Regions from separate parts of the Streptomyces sp. NBC_00461 genome, predicted to be linked through region 2. Evidence: riboswitches for the same ligand, from Rfam matches in the RefSeq annotation. Region 2 holds a riboswitch; the other holds the start of a gene.
What was found. Region 2 has a riboswitch for ZMP and ZTP ahead of OG870_RS28910 (glycine hydroxymethyltransferase). Riboswitches for the same ligand answer to the same signal wherever they lie in the genome.

Region 1: it holds a riboswitch for ZMP and ZTP, as region 2 does, so the genes downstream of both, OG870_RS45665 (bifunctional 5,10-methylenetetrahydrofolate dehydrogenase/5,10-methenyltetrahydrofolate cyclohydrolase) here and OG870_RS28910 (glycine hydroxymethyltransferase) in region 2, are expected to answer to the same signal.

What each region holds. Positions count from the first base shown of each region.
Region 1 covers NZ_CP107902.1:9,883,831-9,888,610, forward strand. Annotated here, with positions in the region: gene OG870_RS45655 (RNA polymerase sigma factor) at 1-430, shown strand, start outside; gene OG870_RS45660 (CU044_5270 family protein) at 423-1,400, shown strand; partial or broken gene OG870_RS45665 (bifunctional 5,10-methylenetetrahydrofolate dehydrogenase/5,10-methenyltetrahydrofolate cyclohydrolase) at 1,401-2,250, opposite strand; ZMP/ZTP riboswitch at 2,274-2,357, opposite strand; gene OG870_RS45670 (hypothetical protein) at 2,362-2,541, opposite strand; gene OG870_RS45675 (nuclear transport factor 2 family protein) at 2,810-3,175, opposite strand; gene OG870_RS45680 (hypothetical protein) at 3,348-3,644, shown strand; gene OG870_RS45685 (type III PLP-dependent enzyme) at 3,812-4,780, opposite strand, start outside.
Region 2 covers NZ_CP107902.1:6,143,341-6,148,120, reverse strand. Annotated here, with positions in the region: gene OG870_RS28915 (hypothetical protein) at 287-898, shown strand; gene OG870_RS28910 (glycine hydroxymethyltransferase) at 992-2,443, opposite strand; ZMP/ZTP riboswitch at 2,487-2,576, opposite strand; gene rocD (ornithine--oxo-acid transaminase) at 2,679-3,884, shown strand; gene OG870_RS28900 (DMT family transporter) at 4,031-4,780, shown strand, end outside.

The DNA.
Region 1 (4,780 bases), 3.7 Mb from region 2:
GTTCACGGTCGCCTGGCGGCGCCGCTCGGACCTGCCCGGCTCCCCGCTGCCCTGGTTGTACGGCGTGGCACGCAACTGCCTGGCGAACGCGGTACGCGGCTACGGCCGGCGCCGCCGGCTGGTCGACCGGCTGGGCAACGACGAGACCGCGCGCGGCAGGCAGATCGTGGACAGTCCCGACGCGGAGACGGCGGGTTCCTGGGTGCATGACGCACTGGCCCGGCTCTCCGAGGCCGACCGGGAGGTGCTGCGCCTGACGGCGTGGGAGGAACTGGGCATCGACGAGGTCGCCGTTGCCCTCGGCTGCGGCAGCCGGGCCGCGTCGATGCGGCTGCACCGCGCCCGGCACCGGCTCAGAACCGAGATAGACCGCATGCGCCCCGCACCCACGGCCGGTCCGACAGCCGCGAAGGAGCACGACCATGGCTGACGAACTCGAACTCCTGCGCCGCGCCAACCCGGCGCCGTCCGACGGCCCCCACTACGGCGACGGCCCCCTCGACCACCATGCCGAGCGCCGGCTCAACCAGTTGCTGCACGAACGGCCTCCAGGCCGCCGCCGCACCCGGCTCGTGTGGAGTCTCGCGGCCACCGCGGTCGTCGCCGCGACCGTGCTGACGCTGACGCTCGGCGGCCCGAGCACGGCCCCCGCGGTCGCCGCACCCCGCGCGCTCGTCGTCCAGGCCGACTCCACCCCCGTACCCCTGGATCAGCTCGCCGGCCGGGCACAGCAGCAGATCGCCGCGGACGGTGCGCCGAAGCTGCGCAAGGGCACGCACGTGCAGTCCTGGAGCATGGGCATGAGCGAGGACAAGCCCCCGATCACGCTGCCGGAGGAACGAATCGTGCGCTGGAAGGCCGACGGCAGCCACACCGAGCTGGTGGTGGCGACCGACCCGCGACACCCCGGCCGGCCGGTCCTGCGCGACGAGGGCGGCGATCCGCACCTGGTCGAGGACGGCCATGTCATCAGCAGCCAGACGTATCCGCCGAGTTGGAGCGACGCGCCGCCCGAGTCGCCCCCTCCGGCCGACCCGGCCCGGCTGCGGGCCTATCTGCAGGAAGCCGCGTACACCCACCACACTGGGCTGACGACTCCCGAACTCCTCGACGTCGTCGCCGAGTTGCTGGACCACTGGACCCTCGGCGCCCGGGAGTCCGCGACGCTTGCCCGGCTTCTGGCGGACGCCGAGGGGCTGCGCCCGGTCGGCCAGGTGACCGACCGGCTCGGGCGGCGCGGCCAGGCGTACGTGTACGACGCTCCCGGCAACCGCCGGATGCTGATCATGGACCCGTCCACCGGCGCCGTGCTCGGCCTGGAGACCGTCCTGACCAAGGCCGAGCCCGAGTACGGCGTCAGGGCCGGCGATGTCGAGTCGTACAGCGCCTGGATGCGCTGATCACACTCCGAGCTGCCGGGCGGCGGCATCGACGGTCTGCTCCAGCAGCGTGGCGATCGTCATCGGACCGACACCGCCCGGCACGGGAGTGATGAGACCGGCACGCTCCACGGCGGAGTCGAAGTCCACGTCGCCCACGTTGCCCGGGTTGTAGCCGGCATCGATCACGACGGCGCCGGGCTTGACGTCCTCGCCCCGGATCAGCCGCGGCCGCCCCACGGCGGCCACCACGATGTCGGCCTCCCCGGACCACGGAGGACAGGTCCCGGGTGCGCGAGTGGCAGTACGTCACCGTCGCGTCGCGGGCGAGCAGCAGCATGCCGACCGGCTTGCCGAGGATGGCGCTGCGGCCCACGACGACGGCCCGCTTGCCGGACGGGTCGACGTCGTACGCGTCGAGCAGCCGCATGATGCCGCCCGGCGTGCACGACACGAAGCCCGGCAGGCCGAAACTCATCGTCGCGAAGGAGGCGAAGGTGACGCCGTCGACGTCCTTCTCGGGCGCGATCGCCTCGAACGCGGCCCGCTCGTCGATGTGTTCACCCATCGGGTGCTGCAGCAGGATGCCGTGCACGCCGGGATCGTCGGACAGTGAGCGCAGGGTGGCGACGAGTTCCTCGGTGGTCGTGGCCGCGGGCAGTTCCACGTGCCGGGATTCGATGCCGGCCTTGCGGCAGCGGTTCTGCTTCATGCGGACGTAGGTGACGGAGGCGGGGTCCTCGCCGACCAGCACCGTCGCCAGACAGGGCGCCGTGCCGGTGCGGTCGGTGAGGCCGGCCGCCCGCTCGGCGGTGTCCTCGACGATCCGCCGGGCGAGCGACGTGCCGTCCATGAGCCGGGCCTGGGACATGATCCACTCCTGGGCTGGTGTGACCTGATCGCCCAGGCGCACGGCATCGACTCCGCGTGGCCGCTCCCCGGTGGTACTCCACCTCAGCGCCAGTCACGGCCCGCCATGACCCTAACCGATGTCCTCGCTGTGCTGCGGCGGGGCCGTCGGATCGACCCCGGCGAGGAAACCGGTCGCCTGGGCCTCGATGCGAACGGCACCGATGACCCCGGCCCAGCGGGCGACCTCGGTCGCGAGCGCCCTGGCCCCCGCCTCGTCGCCGGTGTCACGGGCCTGGCTGATCACCCGCACGCACGAGACGGCCGACCGCCGGCGCGTACGGGTCCGGCTCACCGATGCGGGAAACGCCGCCTTCGAGCAGCATGCGGCGACGGAGGAAGCGGGCGAGATCGCGCTGCTCTCAGCACTGAGCGCAGTAGAGCAACGGACACTGGCCGAACTACTGCGGAATTTGGCAGTGGCCGCCGAGGCCGGGCAGGACGTACCCGCCCCAGCGCCGCACGGGCCGAGAAGGTCCAGGTCAACCGGGTGCTGACCTGGACCCTCGCGGTTCTGCCTCCTACTCGTCCCATGCCTGGATCAGGATTTCTTCGGTGATCTTTCCGTCGCGCAACGTGATCATCGACTCGGCCAGGACGCGCGTACCGTCCGAGTACTCGCAGGACTGGCTGTAGGCGGCATGGTCGCCCTCGATGATGCAGTGATCCACCTTGTGCGTCATGTCACGGCTGTAGATGTCCTCGAACAGCGCGCCGATCTCGTCGCGACCGTGCAGGACCTTGGGCTTGCTGGGTTGGGTGTTGCGGTCCACGATGCGCACTTGCGCGTCGTCCGCATAGAGCGACAGAAGGTCTGTCGCCGTGTGTCCCTCGACGCCCCGGCGCAGGGTGTCGGCGTTGAAGGCAGGGGTTGCCGCGGTGCCCATGATGACCTCCTTCGAGGGCCGCGACCCGACGAGGAGCGGGCCGCGGAGGGCCTCTCATCCGAGACTCCTCCGCCAGGGCGGCCTCGGCAAGCGCAGCCGGAGCGCTGCCCCTGATGGGTGAGCGCAGCGATGTGCCCGTGTCCGCCGGAGGCCCGGTGACGTTGTGAAAAGCATGATCTCAACACGACGTATCGTTGCCGCGGTTGGTCTCGCCGCCGGCATCACCGCCCTTGCGGCGCCCCTTGCCAGCGCGTCCGACTCGACCATCCAGAACCGGGACGGGAGCGAGCTCAACCCGATCAGCACGATTGACTCCCTCGCCGCGACCGGCATCCCGGCGGACCGCAGGGCCGAGGTGCCGCGCCCCTCCGAGCAGCTGCAGCAGCTGAACCGGCTCAACAACCTCGGGCAGCTGGACCGGGTCGCCCACATGGGAGCCGCGGGGACCGGGCTGCCCGAGGCCCTCTAGCAGACCGACGCCGCATCGCACGCACCTGTCAAGGGCCGCCCGGAACACCGGGCGGCCCTTGACTTTGCCGCAGGCTGGTCGCGTCCCGCCGAGGATCGTGAATCAAATGTCACGTGGCGAACACATGCATCCTCGGCAGCGGCGTGCCCGCCGCCGACGGACCGCTGTCACGCCGCCGTGGGAGCGGCGGATCCGGCGTCGAGGAAGTGGAATCCGGGCCCGGGGTGCATCAGGAAGTCGTGGTGGGAGATGTTCCACGCGTAGGCGCCCGCCAGTGAGAACACCACCCGGTCGCCGGCCCTGAGTCCGGGTGCGGGCACCCGGCGTGCCAGTACGTCCTTGGGCGTGCACAGCTGCCCCGCCACGGTGACCCGGTCGCTCCCGGCGGCCGGACGCGGCCACGGATGCGGCCAGTCCTCCGACTTCAGCACGGTGCAGGGCTGATCGTGGCCCTTGGTCGCCGGGGTCCGCAGATGGTGGGTGCCACCCCGGACGACGGCGAAGTCCTCGCCGTGACTGCGCTTCACGTCCAGCACCTCGGTGGCGTACCAGCCGCAGTACGCCGTCAACGCCCGCCCCGGCTCGATGCGCAGGGTCAGCCCGGGGTGTGCCTCGGTGAGCCGGGCCAGCCCGCTGCCGTACGCGGTCCAGTCGAAGCGGCGCTCCGGCTCGGTGTAGTCGACGGTCATACCGCCGCCGACGTTCACCTCGGCGAGCGGAACACCGAGACCCATGGCCCAGTCCACGACCGACTCGGCCACCACCAGCTGCTCGGCCGCCTCCAGCCCACTGGCCAAGTGGGCGTGAACGCCCCGCAGTTCGAGGTGCGGATACGTGCCGTCGGTCAGCGCCCGGACGACCTCCACGGCCCGCTCCGGATCCAGCCCGAACGGCGTCGGACGACCTCCCATCGCCAGCGAACTCCCCGCCAGCGACCCGTCCGGCACCGGCAGGTTGACCCGGGGCAGCACCGCCACCCGCCGCCCCGGCGCACACCTCCGGGCCAACTCGCCCAGCATGCGGAGCTCGTACTCGCTCTCCACATGGAAACGGCCCACGCCCAGCTCCAGAGCGGCCGTCACCTCGGCCGGCGTCTTGCCGGGACCGCCGAAGGCAAGAGCGCGGCCCGGCACCGC
Region 2 (4,780 bases):
GGCTCGGGGAGGGCCGGACGGGAGCGAGCGGTTGGAGGACGGCATGCGGGGATGGAGGCGCGGAGCTCGTGAAGGGGTGGCAGGCCGAAGCATGTCGAGGGCGGCGAGGTTCACGGCACTTCTGCCGACGGCGGCAGCACTGGTCCTGAGCGGGATGCCGAGAGGTGCGGCGGCGGTTGCACAGGACCGGGCCCGAGCAGAAGGCCGGACGCACACCGCGGCACAGATGGAGGGACGGACTCGGGCACCGGTGCGGGTGCCGGCACAGGTGGGAGCACAGGCACACATGCGGGACTTTCCGGACCTGGCGATGATCATCGCGGGCGGCACGGGTCAGACGACGGTGCTGAAGGCGGGGCAGCCCGCCTTCGCTCACCTCCGGCAGCTGCTGAGGCCGGATTACACGGGGACGGAGCGGGTGCCGGAGGCCTGGGCGGAGGGCCGCTATCCGCCGGTGGACTTCACCGTGGTCTGGGGCCTGACGGGGGTCGGAGGCTATCCGCAGACGAACCGCGCGCCGGGCGGTGACGTGGCGGTCGAGCGGCAGGACCAGCTGTTGCTGGCCGCGGACGGCATGCCCTGGATACGCAGTGATCCGGCGCCGGACATCGAGGACGACGACATCCGCTGGCACCGGGCGCCGCGCTCGATCCTCGTGGACCTGGAGCGGGAGAAGGTGCTCGCCGGGCTAGGCGAGAGCGCGACCGCGGCCCGGGCCACCGGCGGCGCGGCCGCTCAGGCCGGGGCCCGCGGGGGCAGTTTCTGGTGGGCGGTGCCGGGGCTGGCCGTGGGGCTCGTGGTCGGCGCCGGCGGCACGTTGCTGATACGCCGCGCGGCGGCCCGGCCGGGAGCCGGACCGCCGCGCGAGGAGCCACGACAGGAACTCATCGATCTTTGACCGTCGTGGGTTGTGCTGCGACGGTCACGGACCTTGGAGTCCCCGGTCCTTGACAACTCAAGAGGGCGTTTGCCACTCCGGAGGGGCCGTGTGTCAGCCCAGGTCGATCTCCGGGTACAGCGGGAAGCCGGCCACGAGGTCGGTGGCCCGGTGCGAGATCTCGTCCGCGATCTTCGGGTCCAGGATGTGCTGGGCCTTGGACGTGGCACCGGACTTGGTGGTGCCCGGCTCGGCCGTGGTGAGGACACGGTCGATCAGGCCGGCTACCTCGTCCATCTCGGCGGTGCCCAGGCCGCGGGTGGTCAGAGCGGGGGTGCCGATGCGGATGCCGGAGGTGTACCAGGCGCCGTTGGGGTCGGCCGGGATGGCGTTGCGGTTGGTGACGATGCCCGAGTCGAGCAGGGCCGCCTCGGCCTGGCGGCCGGTGAGGCCGTAGGAGGTGGCGACGTCGATCAGGTTGAGGTGGTTGTCGGTGCCGCCGGTCACCAGGGTCGCGCCCCGGCGCATGAGGCCGTCCGCGAGCGCCCGCGAGTTGTCGACGATGCGCTGGGCGTAGTCCTGGAAGGAAGGCTGCCGGGCCTCGGCGAGGGCGACGGCCTTGGCTGCCATGACGTGCGGGAGCGGGCCGCCGAGGACCATCGGGCAGCCGCGGTCGACCTGGTCCTTGAGGGAGTCGTCGCACAGGACCATGCCACCGCGCGGTCCGCGCAGCGACTTGTGGGTGGTGGTGGTGACGATCTGGGCGTGCGGGACCGGGTCGAAGTCACCGGTGAGGACCTTGCCGGCGACGAGACCGGCGAAGTGCGCCATGTCCACCATGAGCGTGGCGCCGACCTCGTCGGCGATCTCGCGCATGATGCGGAAGTTCACGAGGCGGGGGTAGGCGGAGTAGCCGGCGACGATGATCAGCGGCTTGAACTCGCGGGCGGAGACGCGCAGGGCCTCGTAGTCGATGAGGCCGGTGCCGGGGTCGGTGCCGTAGGAACGCTGGTCGAACATCTTGCCGGAGATGTTCGGGCGGAAGCCGTGGGTGAGGTGGCCGCCCGCGTCCAGGGACATGCCGAGCATGCGCTGGTTGCCGAAGGCCTGGCGGAGCTCGGCCCAGTCGGCTTCGGAAAGGTCGTTGACCTGGCGGACACCGGCCTTCTCCAGGGCGGGGGTCTCCACGCGCTGGGCGAGGACCGACCAGAAGGCGACCAGGTTGGCGTCGATGCCCGAGTGCGGCTGGACGTAGGCGTGGCGGGCGCCGAAGAGCTCCTTGGCGTGCTCGGCGGCGAGCGACTCAACGGTGTCGACGTTGCGGCAGCCGGCGTAGAAGCGGCGGCCGATGGTGCCCTCGGCGTACTTGTCGCTGAACCAGTTGCCCATCGCGAGAAGCGTGGCCGGGGAGGCGTAGTTCTCGGAGGCGATCAGCTTCAGCATCTCGCGCTGGTCGTGAACCTCCTGACCGATGGCGTCGGCGACCCGCGGCTCCACGGCACGGATCACGTCAAGGGCGGCGCGGAAGGCGGTGGACTCGGTGGACAGGGGCTGCTGCTCTGGCATGTCGTCGGCCTCCGGGTGGCGTGGCTTGAAGCATTCACGGTTCACGGTTGGCCCAGGCGCACGGCACTCGCTCACTCGCAGGCCGCTCCCCGATGGTCGATCCCATCCCAGCGCGCCAGTCACGGCCCGCCGGTCAGACTACCGGGCGCGCCGGAACGCGGAGGTCCCGCGTCCACCATGCGAGCGACGATAAGAAGGGGCACACCCTCAGCTTCTGGCACCCTCTGGAGATCCCGTGACCGCTACGGAGAGCCTCATCGCCGCCGCCGACGCGCACAGCGCGCCCACCTACCACCCGCTGCCCGTGGTCGTCGCGTCCGCGGACGGGGCGTGGATGACGGATGTCGAGGGGAGGCGGTATCTGGACCTGCTGGCCGGTTACTCGGCGCTCAACTTCGGCCATCGCAACCGGCGGCTCGTGGAGGCGGCGAAGGCGCAGCTGGAGCGGGTGACGCTGACGTCGCGGGCGTTCCACCACGACCGGTTCGCGGCATTCTGCTCCGAGCTCGCCGAACTGTGCGGGATGGAGATGGTGCTGCCGATGAACACGGGCGCGGAGGCGGTGGAGACCGCGGTGAAGACAGCCCGGAAGTGGGGGTACCGGGTCAAGGGCGTGCCCGCGGAGATGGCGAAGATCGTGGTCGCGGGCAACAACTTCCACGGCCGTACGACGACGATCATCAGCTTCTCCACCGACGCCGAGGCGCGGGCGGACTTCGGGCCGTACACGCCGGGCTTCGAGATCGTGCCGTACGGCGATCTGACGGCGATGCGGGCGGCGATGACGGAGAACACGGTCGCCGTGCTGCTCGAACCGATCCAGGGCGAGGCGGGTGTGCTGGTGCCGCCGGCCGGTTATCTGCCGGCGGTGCGGGAGCTGACGCGCGAGCGGAACGTGCTGTTCGTGGCGGACGAGATCCAGTCGGGGCTGGGGCGGACGGGCGCGACCTTCGCGTGCGAGCAGGAGGGGGTCGTCCCCGATGTGTATGTGCTCGGGAAGGCGCTGGGCGGCGGGATCGTGCCGGTGTCCGCGGTGGTGTCGAGCGCCGAGGTGCTCGGGGTGTTCCGGCCCGGGGAGCACGGTTCGACGTTCGGTGGGAATCCGCTGGCCTGTGCGGTGGCGTTGGAGGTGATCGCGATGCTGCGGACGGGCGAGTTCCAGGCGCGGTCGGCCGAGCTGGGCGGCCATCTGCACCGGGAGCTGGGGGCGTTGACCGGCACCGGGCGGGTGTTGGCGGTGCGGGGCCGGGGCCTGTGGGCGGGCGTCGACATCAGTCCGGCGTTGGGGACGGGGCGGGAGGTGTCGGAGAAGCTGATGGAGCGTGGGGTGCTGGTGAAGGACACGCACGGGTCGACGGTGCGGATCGCGCCCCCGTTGGTGATCGGGAAGGAGGATCTGGACTGGGGGCTCGGTCAGCTGCGGGGTGTGCTCGGCGTGTGAGATCCCGTACCGGTGCGGTCCGTGTCTCCCCGTTGGTGCGGCTGTCCTGCGGTGTTCGGGGGGCAGCCTAGAGATCGGTGAGAGCGTACGCCGAAGCACTCCCGACCGTTGCTCGCCTCCCCTACAGTCACTTTGTGATCTTTGGGATGGTGTGCGCTCTCGGCGCTGCGGTTTGCTTCGGTACGGCGACGGTGTTGCAGGCGGTCGCCGCACGGGCGGCGACCGCGGGCGGGGGCGGAGAGGCGGCACTGCTGCTGCGGGCGCTGCGGCAGTGGCGGTACATGGCCGGGCTCGCGCTGGACGGGCTGGGGTTCGTGCTGCAGATCGCGGCGCTGCGGTCGATCCCGATCTACGCGGTCGCGGCGGCCCTCGCGTCAAGCCTCGCGGTCACCGGTGTGGTCGCGGCGCGGCTGCTGCATGTGCGGTTGAGCGGGGTGGAGTGGGGCGCCGTCGGCGTGGTGTGCGCCGGGCTCGCGATGCTGGGCCTGGCGTCCGGGGAGGAGGGCGATCGCGCCGGGTCGACCGCTCTGAAGTGGGCGATGCTCGCGGTCGCCGTGGTCGTGCTGCTGCTCGGGCTGGTCGGCGGGCGGTGGTCCGGGCGGGGGCGGGCGCTGATGCTCGGGTTGGGGGCCGGGTTCGGGTTCGGGGTGGTGGAGGTGTCGGTACGGCTGATCGACTCACTCGCACCGTCGGAACTGTTCACCAACCCGGCGACGTACGCGCTCCTTCTCGGCGGAGGTGCCGCCTTCCTGTTGCTGACCACCGCCCTGCAGCGTGGATCGGTCACCACGGCGACGGCCGGGTTGGTGATCGGCGAGACGATCGGACCCGCGGCGGTGGGCGTGGTGTGGCTCGGGGACCGTACCCGGGAGGGGCTCGCCTGGCTGGCGGTGCTG